Regions from separate parts of the Klebsiella sp. GFKo11 genome, predicted to be linked through region 3. Evidence: predicted binding sites of a transcription regulator. Region 3 holds the regulator's gene; each other region holds the start of a gene.

Region 1 (3,279 bases), 150 kb from region 3:
GCATTCCTTTTACCGGTTTGTCGGTCAGCGACTGGGCGTATTTTGCCCACTCAACGGTGATCGCTTGCGGGCGGCTAACATCGCCGATCACTACTGGCGGTTTAACGCAGCGGGAGCCGTAGCTTTGCACCCAGCCGTTCTGGGTGAAGATAAAACCGTCCAGGTGTTCACCGAAATATTCCACCATGTCGTTACGTTCGGCTTCACCGTGCACCAGCACGTCCAGCCCCAGGCGCTCCTGCTCCACAATCGCCTGCTTGATGTGCTCTGCTATGCCGGTACGATAGTTATTCGCATCGAGATTGCCCTTTTTGAAGTCCAGACGCAGGCCGCGAATTTCCGTGGTTTGCGGGAAAGAGCCGATGGTGGTGGTCGGCCAGGCCGGGAGCTTAAAGCGCGCCCGCTGCGCTTCGGCACGCACTTCATAGACGCTTGCGCGCTGGCTGTCCTCGGTGGTAATCGCCGCCAGGCGTTTTTCGACCGCCGTGTTATGCACGCGAGTCGAGTGACGACGGGCCTGAATCGGCGCGCTCCATTCGGTAATTGCGGCAGTATCACCGCTGTTCAGGGCATCACGCAGCAGCGCCAGCTCGGCGCATTTTTGCAAGGCGAAGGCAAACCAGCTCTTCACTTCCGCATCCAGACGAGTTTCCACGCTCAGGTCGATCGGGCTGTGCAGCAGAGAGCAGGAAGAAGCCACCCACAGATCGCGTTTACCGACGATGTCTTTAATCTGTGCGTATTTCTCGGTGAGATCGGCGCGCCAAACGTTGCGACCGTTGATCAGCCCCGCAGAGAGCAGCCAGTCGGCAGGCAGACGTTGATGCAGCTCTGCTACGTCATCTTTACCGTGAACAAAATCAACGTGCAGACCCTGCACCGGCAGCGCGGTGATGGTCTCAAGGTTCGCCGTAATGCCTTCAAAATAGGTGGTCAGCAGCAGCTTAACCTGGCCTCTAAGCGCCTCATAAGCCGGTTGGAAGGCCGCCAGCCATTCCTGCGGCAGCTCGAGCACCAGCGCTGGTTCATCAATCTGTACCCACTCAATGCCGCGTTTTGCCAGCTCAGCCAGCACCTGCTGGTAGACCGGCAGAATATCGTTCAGCAGGCTCAGGCGGTCGAACTGCTCGCCTTTCACCTTACCGAGCCACAGGTAAGTGACTGGCCCCAGCAGAACGGGTTTGACCTTGTGGCCCAGCGCCAACGCTTCGTCCACTTCATCCAGCAGCTGAGTCCAGGTCAGTTTGAACTGCTGGCCCTTCACGAATTCCGGCACCATGTAGTGGTAGTTGGTGTTAAACCATTTGGTCATTTCCGCTGCGGCAGCCGGTTCACCGGTCGGTGCGCGACCTCGGCCAATGCGGAACAGGGTATCAATATCGACGGAACCGTCTTTGTTCTGATGACGAGCCGGCACGTTGCCGAGCAGCAGGCTGGTGGTCAGAACATGGTCGTACCAGGCGAAATCACCCACCGGCAGCAGATCAACGCCTGCCTGCTTCTGCTGATCCCAATGGCGAGCACGCAGCTCACGCCCAACCGCCAGCAGTTCTTCACGGGAGCTATTGCCCGCCCAGTAGCTCTCTTGCGCTTTTTTCAGCTCGCGACGCAGGCCAACGCGAGGGAAACCGAGGGTGTGATTCAGGATTGTCATGTTATGCCCCTTATGGAATTTTTTGTATTTAGCCATCCAGATGTTTACACATCCATAATTGGCAGTTACTGTATATTCCTCAAGCGCAAATTATTCATGCCGAAGTGAAGGACTTTCATGATCGAAATTAAACACCTGAAAACGCTCCAGGCGTTGCGGAATAGCGGTTCTCTGGCAGGCGCGGCAGCGGCCCTGCACCAGACCCAATCCGCCTTGTCCCACCAGTTCAGCGATCTGGAACAGCGCCTTGGCTTTCGTCTATTTGTGCGTAAAAGCCAGCCGCTGCGCTTTACCCCACAGGGAGAGATTCTGCTACAGCTAGCCAATCAGGTACTGCCGCAAATTAGCCGCGCCTTGCAGGATTGCAATGAGCCGCAGCAAACCCGTCTGCGTATCGCCATCGAATGCCATAGCTGTATTCAATGGCTCACCCCGGCTCTGGAGAATTTCCGCGCCCGCTGGCCGCATGTGGAAGTGGATTTTCAGTCCGGAGTCACCTTTGACCCGCAGCCAGGGTTGCAGCAGGGTGAGCTGGATCTGGTGATGACCTCTGATATTCTGCCGCGCAGCGGTCTGCACTATTCACCGATGTTTGATTTTGAAGTGCGTCTGGTGTTGGCGCCGGATCATCCGCTGGCGGCAAAAACGCGGATTGCGCCTGAGGATTTAGCCACCGAGCTGCTGCTGATTTACCCGGTGCAGCGCGCGCGCCTGGATATCTGGCGTCACTTTTTACAGCCTGCAGGGATCAGCCCGCAGCTGAAGAGCGTCGACAATACGTTGCTGTTAATTCAGATGGTGGCCGCACGGATGGGTATCGCTGCCCTGCCGCACTGGGTAGTAGAAAACTTTGAACGCCAGGGCCTGGTGGTGACCAAAACCCTGGGCGAGGGACTGTGGAGCCGGCTGTACGCCGCAGTGCGCGATGGCGAGCAGCGGCAGCCGGCCACCGAGGCGTTTATTCGCTCAGCGCGGAACCACGCTTGCGACCACTTACCGTTTGTGAGGAGTGCGGAGCGACCCAACGCCGATGGACCCACAGCGAGGCCAGGATCACCAGAGCTCCAATAATAAAGCTCGGCCAGCGGGGCTGCTCCTGCCAGATGGCAAGGTTCACCAGCAGCCCGGCGGGCACGTGCATATTGTTCATGATGCCGAGCGTACCAGCATCCACCTGGGTGGCGCCGTAGTTCCACATAAAATAGCCGATTCCCGACGCCGCCACGCCAAGAAAGACCAGAATGCCCCACTGTAGCGACGTTTCCGGCATTTTCTGCGCGTTACCCATCAGAGTCCAGGCAACTATCGCCACCAGAAACGCCCCGATATAGAACCAGGCGAAAGCGTTATGCTGCGGCATCGGGCGCGTTTCCATCAGGCGCTTATAGCCCACCATCCCGATAGCGAAGCTGATGTTGGAGAGCTGTACCAGGATCAGACCGGTCCAGAAATGGTTGGTCACCTGGTCATAACGAATAATTCCTGCGCCAATAACCGCCAGCAGCGCGCTGCAGGCATAGCCCCAGCGCAGGCGACGTCGGCTCATGAGATCGTAGATTAGGGTGATGTAGAGCGGCGTCAGAACGGTAAATAGCAGGAGCTCAGAGACCGTCAAATAGAGGTAG
Region 2 (3,279 bases), 2.3 Mb from region 3:
ACGGAGCTTCTCGGCGGCGCGAACCGCATGGCTGCATATTGCTTCACGCATCGGTTCATATTCGCTCACCTTTTGGCTAAACGAACGCGAGCAGATGATTTGCTGCCTCGTCGGCATAAACTCTTCCGGTTCAAGACAAGGCTCGCCGCACAACTCTCGCACTGTGCGCTCCAGCACGACGCTAAAATGTTTTCTGATAAGCGACGCGGGCGTTTCAGCAAGCTGAAGCGCCGTTTTAATGCCCATATCATTGAGCTTTTTCGCTATTCGTCGACCAACGCCCCAGATCTCGCTGACCTCAACCTGAGCCAGCAGTTTTCGCTGCCTGGCCAACAAAGAGAGATCAACAACGCCTCCGGTTTGCGGCCATCTTTTCGCTGCATAATTAGCCAGCTTAGCCAGTGTTTTAGTCGGCCCAATTCCCACACCTACCGTCAAGCCAGTGCACTGGAGTAATGTCGTTCGCACGTGGCGACCAAATGCCTCGAGTTCCCCTGGACGATTAAGCCCGGTGAGATTCACAAATGCTTCATCAATGGAATATTGGTGAACTGATGGGGCCAGCTCTTCAAGAAGGGTCATTACACGGTGCGACATATCGCCATACAGTGCGTAGTTACTGCTAAATACCGCGATCTGGTAACGCTCAAACTGAGATTTCACTTTGAAATACGGCGCGCCCATGGGGATCTCAAGCCGTTTAGCTTCGCTATTTCGGGCAATCACGCAGCCATCATTATTGCTTAATACCACCACCGGACGCCCGCGCAAATCGGGGCGAAAGGCCATTTCACAGCTGGCGTAAAATGAATTCACATCTACCAGGGCAAACATTAGCGAAACCGATTAATGCTGAACGTGACGACGCCAAAAATCTCCAGCTCTTCACCACCATCGTGTAGTTCAATCGGAGGAAAATCAGGGTTCATCGGCATCAATTGCATCACGGGATGCGTGCAGAGGCGTTTGACCGTGTATTCACCGGCCAACGAGGCAATGATGATATCGCCATGCGTTGCTTTCAGGCTGCGATCCACCACCAGTAGCGAACCCTCATAAATACCGGCATCAACCATCGACATGCCTGTCGCCATCACAAAATAGGTCGCCGCAGGATGGCTGATACAAAGCTCGTTGAGATCAATCCCCTTCTCAATATAATCCTGCGCCGGGCTGGGAAACCCACACGGGACAAGATCGCTAAACAACGGAATTGATATGACCTGACGCAATTCAACCGGCTTGTAGAACATCATGATAAACTCACCTGCACATACTGTATTTATATACAGTATCAATACTTCAATGGCGTTAATCAAGCCACATGCAGGGCATTAACGTGAACACATTGAAGTTGTGGAGAATTTAGCATCCGTACGCTAATCATATCGTCGATATTGTGTAGGGGCCCCTATACGTATTCCCGATGGTTTGTATTGCTCTCTGGAAATTTCGGTCAATTGGGAGGAGGATAGAATCCGCCAATCGGCTCTTTGCTCACAAATTGTGGCGATCCATCCGACATACTGAACGGGAGATTCTTATGTATTACACGTTAGGAGACACCACTCTCCACTTTTATCGCTATCAGTGCCGCTTCTACGTCGCTCATTGGGACGGTGGCCATGTGATGACAGAGAAGTTCAAGCCGTTCATTGCCTCGATCACGGAGAAGACGGGCATTGATGCAAAGAACGTTGAGGCAGTCGCACGAGACTACTTCACTAACGTTGATTAAGATTGCACTGGCTACCATCGCTATCGGGTCTCCTGAAGCGATGGTGATCGTGTTACGTAAGGCCGAAAAACTTATCTCGCAGAAATAAAACGCCAGTGTCGCATGATTGTAAAACTTAGGCCGTAAGATGAAGCCCGGACGCCACCAGCGCTAAAACGAGGTGAAGAGATGGGAATAGTCAAGGCCAGTGATTTGGAACAGGCAAAGCAGCTTCTGCAATCCAGTGAAACCATTAAAATCGAACTGGATTTTGAACTCGACTCTGATGAGTTTTTTAATTTTGCCATTGAGCACTGCACCAATGGAGCAAAGCTCACGCGCGTTGACGATCGCTTCGTGATTTCACGCAAAAAAAAGTAACCCAATAGCCATATCCGATCATTCACAACATCACAGAAGATTTTGTTTCTGGCTTCTGTGATGGTGAAGATGCCGTCTAATAAATTAGTATTAGAATATTGACGTATCGCGCATTTTCATCAGCCATGGAGGAATAATGTAGCTTCGGTATCTCACCGAGGATTAAATTGTGAAAAAGTTATTAATATGTTGCCTGTTCGGCGAAACGGCAGGAATTATTGCCAGAAAAATGCAAAAAATAGCCGATACTCAGGGTTTAGATCTTTTAATCAGTGCCGTTGGTGTTGAGAATTTCTTTAGCGTAGCACCTGCCTATGACGGCGTTTTGATCGCTCCACATATTCAATATAAGATCCCAGAATTCATGAACTCATTGAATTCGGAACAAGAAATTGCAGTGATCGAAAGTTTGCCTTACGCATCATTTGATGGTGAGAAAATCCTCACGTTCGCAATGAGTACGATTCCTCAATCACTAACATAATGTGGTTTAGTATGCGCTATGCAGAACCCGTGAAATCACGGGTTCCTTCACCCGCACGCTTATAATTTTAAATTAAACAAATAATCTCTCGCAGAGTTCCAGGTAAGAAAGATAATAAGCACGACCATTATTTATACCAGGAAACACCATGCGTAAGCTCTCCCTTGTTATGCTGGCTACAATGCTAACAGCCTGTAGTTCACAGCCTCCCAAAACCTTAACTAAAATAGATGCGTTACACATCCCCGTCGTGCAAAACAATCCACTAGCCAGCGACCCGGTTGCGACAACGATGCTGCATCAGAAAAATAAGCAAATCATTGATAATGTATCATTCAGTTTAAAAACAGATTATCTGTTAGATGTGAAAACTAACGATATTTTTGATGTCCATAGCCAGACGTATCGGGTTTATGCTTCGCTGACAAAATTGGATCAAATGCGCTTAATGAATAACTACTATCTGAAAGAGCAGAATATCGCTGGGTTACAGAAGATGAACGACTCTCTGCAATCACTCACTGAGGGATAAAAAAGAGCCCCCTTATTATCAATAAGGGGGCTCTTTCCAGGCCGTTGAATTTACTGACCAAATCGATAGCTGACGCCAGCCATCACGGAGCTCACATCGCTGCTCATGCCAATCTGGTTTTCGTTGCCCACATTGTTAACCCACTGATACTCGAGACGCCCCGAC
Region 3 (3,279 bases):
CCTCAACGAAGTACTCCACGGAGTAACCGCGGCTGAACAGCTCGCCCAGATATTCGCGGAACACCGTCGAATAGAGCTTATTCCCTTTGAAGGTGCGGCGAATAAAGAACGCGCCGCCACGACGGAAAATCGGCCCGGCAGGCCAGAAGTTCAGGTTGATACCGGCGGCGATATGCGGCGGCACCAAACCTTGGTGATAGATGACGTAAGAGAGCAGCAGATAGTCCATATGGCTGCGGTGGCATGGAACATAGACTATCTCGTGGCCTTCATGCGCCAGCTGGCGTACGCGCTCGGCGTTATGGACGTTAATGCCCTGATACAGCCGGTTCCAGGTGAAACCCAGTACGCGGTCGGTCAGACGAATCATTTCATAAGAGAAGTTTGCGGCGATCTCTTCCATCAAGGCGATGGCGTTTTGCTGGGCCTTCTCGTGGGAGATTTTCTTGCTACGCGCTTCGTCTTCTACCGCGCGAGCAATGGCTTTTGACGCCAGCAGCTTGTTGAACAGATCCTGGCGCGCAGGTAGGCGCGGGCCGACCGCCGCCAGACGCTGACGGGCGAAGTGCATACGCGCCACGCGGGCCAGCTTTTGGGCGATAATTTTATCGGTACCGTGCTCGTCTGCCATTTTGCGCAGAGAGACCGAAGGCGAGAAACGCACAAAGCTGTCGCGACCCAACCACAGAACGGCGAAGAATTTTTGAATGCCGTTTAGCATACGCAGCGGCGGGTTTACTTCGCCTTTTTCACGCCCTGGAGCACGACCAAACATCACCGAAACCGGCACCATCTGCACGTCAAGATCGGGATGGTTACGGTGCAGATCCAGGTAATCATGGAACAGCTTGATGGATTCTTCTTTTGGCGTGTAGTAGGTGAAAACACGCGGGCCGCCGTGAATAAACACGTAGCGGGGAAGCAGGGTACCATCGATCTCCAGCGGCTCAAGCGGGTCCGGTAACTCATGTTCCAGACATTGAGCGCGAAGCGTCAGCAGGTCCGCCTTCGAATTGTAGGGCAGGACGTACATGATGGGACGTGAGGTATCCAGGCCCAATTCCTGAGCAGGTTGTGCCGGAATTGACTTGCTTTTTACCAGTGCCCTTAATGGTAAATTCAGTAATTTATAGTAAATTCGTTGCCAGCCAGACATAGACGATGTGAAGCCTCTGGTTAATCATGCAAATGCGCCGCAAGAATAACAGAAAGTGCGCAAAATTTCCGTTGTAACGCGGCAAACGCGTACACTCATTGACGTCATTTACATAAAAAGGTTTGTTTGATGGCCAATAATACCACTGGGTTAACTCGAATCGTTAAAGCAGCGGGGTATTCCTGGAAAGGATTCCGTGCGGCGTGGATCAATGAGGCCGCATTTCGTCAGGAAGGCATCGCTGCCATTATTGCCGTGGCGATAGCCTGCTGGCTGGATGTCGATGCCATCACGCGCGTTTTGCTGATTGGCTCGGTCCTGATAGTGATGATAGTTGAAATTATCAACAGCGCGATCGAAGCGGTTGTTGACCGTATTGGCCCTGAACATCATGAGTTGTCTGGCCGCGCGAAAGATATGGGTTCTGCGGCGGTCCTGTTGGCGATTATTATCGCGTTGATCACATGGGGAACGCTGTTGTGGGCAAACTACCGCTAAGTCTTGCCATAGCGGCTCGCAAAACGGAAAGAAACTCCTGATTTTTGTGTGAAATATGGTTCCAAAATCACCGTTAGCTGTATATACTCACAGCATAACTGTATATACACCCAGGGGGCGGAATGAAAGCGTTAACGACCAGGCAGCGAGAGGTGTTTGATCTCATTCGGGATCATATCAGCCAGACGGGCATGCCGCCGACGCGTGCGGAGATTGCTCAGCGCTTGGGGTTTCGTTCCCCAAACGCGGCGGAAGAACACCTGAAAGCGCTGGCGCGTAAAGGCGCAATCGAGATCGTTTCCGGTGCCTCCCGCGGTATCCGTCTGCTGACGGAAGAAGAAAACGGCCTGCCGCTTGTCGGCCGCGTCGCAGCAGGTGAACCACTGCTCGCACAGCAGCACATCGAAGGCCACTACCAGGTCGATCCGGCAATGTTTAAGCCGAATGCCGATTTTCTGCTGCGCGTAAGCGGAATGTCGATGAAAGATATCGGTATCCTGGATGGCGACCTGCTCGCGGTACATAAAACTCAGGATGTGCGCAATGGCCAGGTTGTTGTGGCCCGCATTGACGATGAAGTCACCGTGAAGCGTCTGAAAAAACAGGGTAACGTCGTCGAACTGCTGCCTGAAAACAGCGAATTTTCCCCGATCGTGGTGGATTTACGCCAGCAAAGTTTCACTATTGAAGGTCTGGCTGTCGGCGTTATCCGCAACGGCAACTGGCAGTAACCTCTTCATCTCGCAGCATCATCTGATGCATGGTGCTGCGCTGTTTTCCTTCTTCATTTGGGCTCTTCCCCATGCTTTTTAACGCCGCCGATAAAGCCCTGTGGCGCTTAGCGCCGCCCATGATTTTCTCCAATATCACCGTTCCTTTGCTGGGGCTGGTGGATACCGCCGTTATTGGTCATCTTGATAGTCCGGTTTATCTGGGCGGCGTTGCGGTTGGCGCGATGGCGACCAGCTTTCTCTTCATGCTGCTCCTGTTTTTGCGCATGAGCACCACCGGCCTGACGGCTCAGGCATTCGGCGCGAAAGATCCGCAACGGCTGGCGCGTGCGCTGGTGCAGCCGCTAGGGCTGGCACTGGCTGCCGGGATAGCCATCGTCCTATTCAGAATGCCGTTAATTAATCTGGCGCTGCATATCGTCGGCGGCAGTGATGCGGTGCTTGAACAGGCCCGCCGTTTCCTTGAGATTCGTTGGCTGAGCGCTCCGGCATCTCTGGCGAATCTAGTGCTGCTGGGCTGGCTGTTGGGCGTGCAGTATGCCCGTGCACCGGTGATCCTGCTGGTTGTCGGCAATGTACTCAACATCGTGCTTGATTTATGGCTGGTGATGGGCCTGCATTTGAACGTGCAGGGCGCAGCTCTGGCGACCGTAACAGCTGAATACGCCACCTTTTTCATCGGACTCGTTATGGCGAAGCGCGTGCTGGTACTACGGGGCGTTTCGCTATCGATGCTGAAAAACGCCTGGCGCGGCGATGTGCGTCGTCTCCTTGCGCTGAACCGCGACATTATGCTGCGCTCGCTGCTGCTACAGCTATGCTTTGGGGCGATGACGGTATACGGTGCCCGGCTCGGCGCTGATGTTGTAGCGGTCAATGCGGTGTTGATGACGA

Evidence for each region. The regulator LexA, encoded in region 3, represses DNA repair genes until DNA is damaged. The targets are predictions, from matches to a motif close to TNCTGTATGTACATACAGNA.
Region 1: metR (HTH-type transcriptional regulator MetR) is a predicted target of LexA. The motif match lies at 1,721-1,740, and genes of this name have one in related genera.
Region 2: umuD (translesion error-prone DNA polymerase V autoproteolytic subunit) is a predicted target of LexA. The motif match lies at 1,275-1,294, and genes of this name have one in related genera.

What each region holds. Positions count from the first base shown of each region.
Region 1 is NZ_CM151369.1:6,077,256-6,080,534, forward strand. It holds gene metE (5-methyltetrahydropteroyltriglutamate--homocysteine S-methyltransferase) at 1-1,654, opposite strand, end outside; gene metR (HTH-type transcriptional regulator MetR) at 1,772-2,725, shown strand; gene AC07P6_RS29120 (carboxylate/amino acid/amine transporter) at 2,613-3,279, opposite strand, start outside.
Region 2 is NZ_CM151369.1:3,587,230-3,590,508, forward strand. It holds gene umuC (translesion error-prone DNA polymerase V subunit UmuC) at 1-834, opposite strand, end outside; gene umuD (translesion error-prone DNA polymerase V autoproteolytic subunit) at 834-1,256, opposite strand; gene AC07P6_RS17435 (hypothetical protein) at 1,544-1,738, shown strand; gene AC07P6_RS17440 (hypothetical protein) at 1,907-2,098, shown strand; gene AC07P6_RS17445 (PTS sugar transporter subunit IIB) at 2,268-2,582, shown strand; gene AC07P6_RS17450 (hypothetical protein) at 2,731-3,114, shown strand; gene AC07P6_RS17455 (outer membrane beta-barrel protein) at 3,165-3,279, opposite strand, start outside.
Region 3 is NZ_CM151369.1:5,922,700-5,925,978, reverse strand. It holds gene plsB (glycerol-3-phosphate 1-O-acyltransferase PlsB) at 1-1,156, opposite strand, end outside; gene AC07P6_RS28425 (diacylglycerol kinase) at 1,286-1,654, shown strand; gene lexA (transcriptional repressor LexA) at 1,777-2,385, shown strand; gene dinF (MATE family efflux transporter DinF) at 2,457-3,279, shown strand, end outside.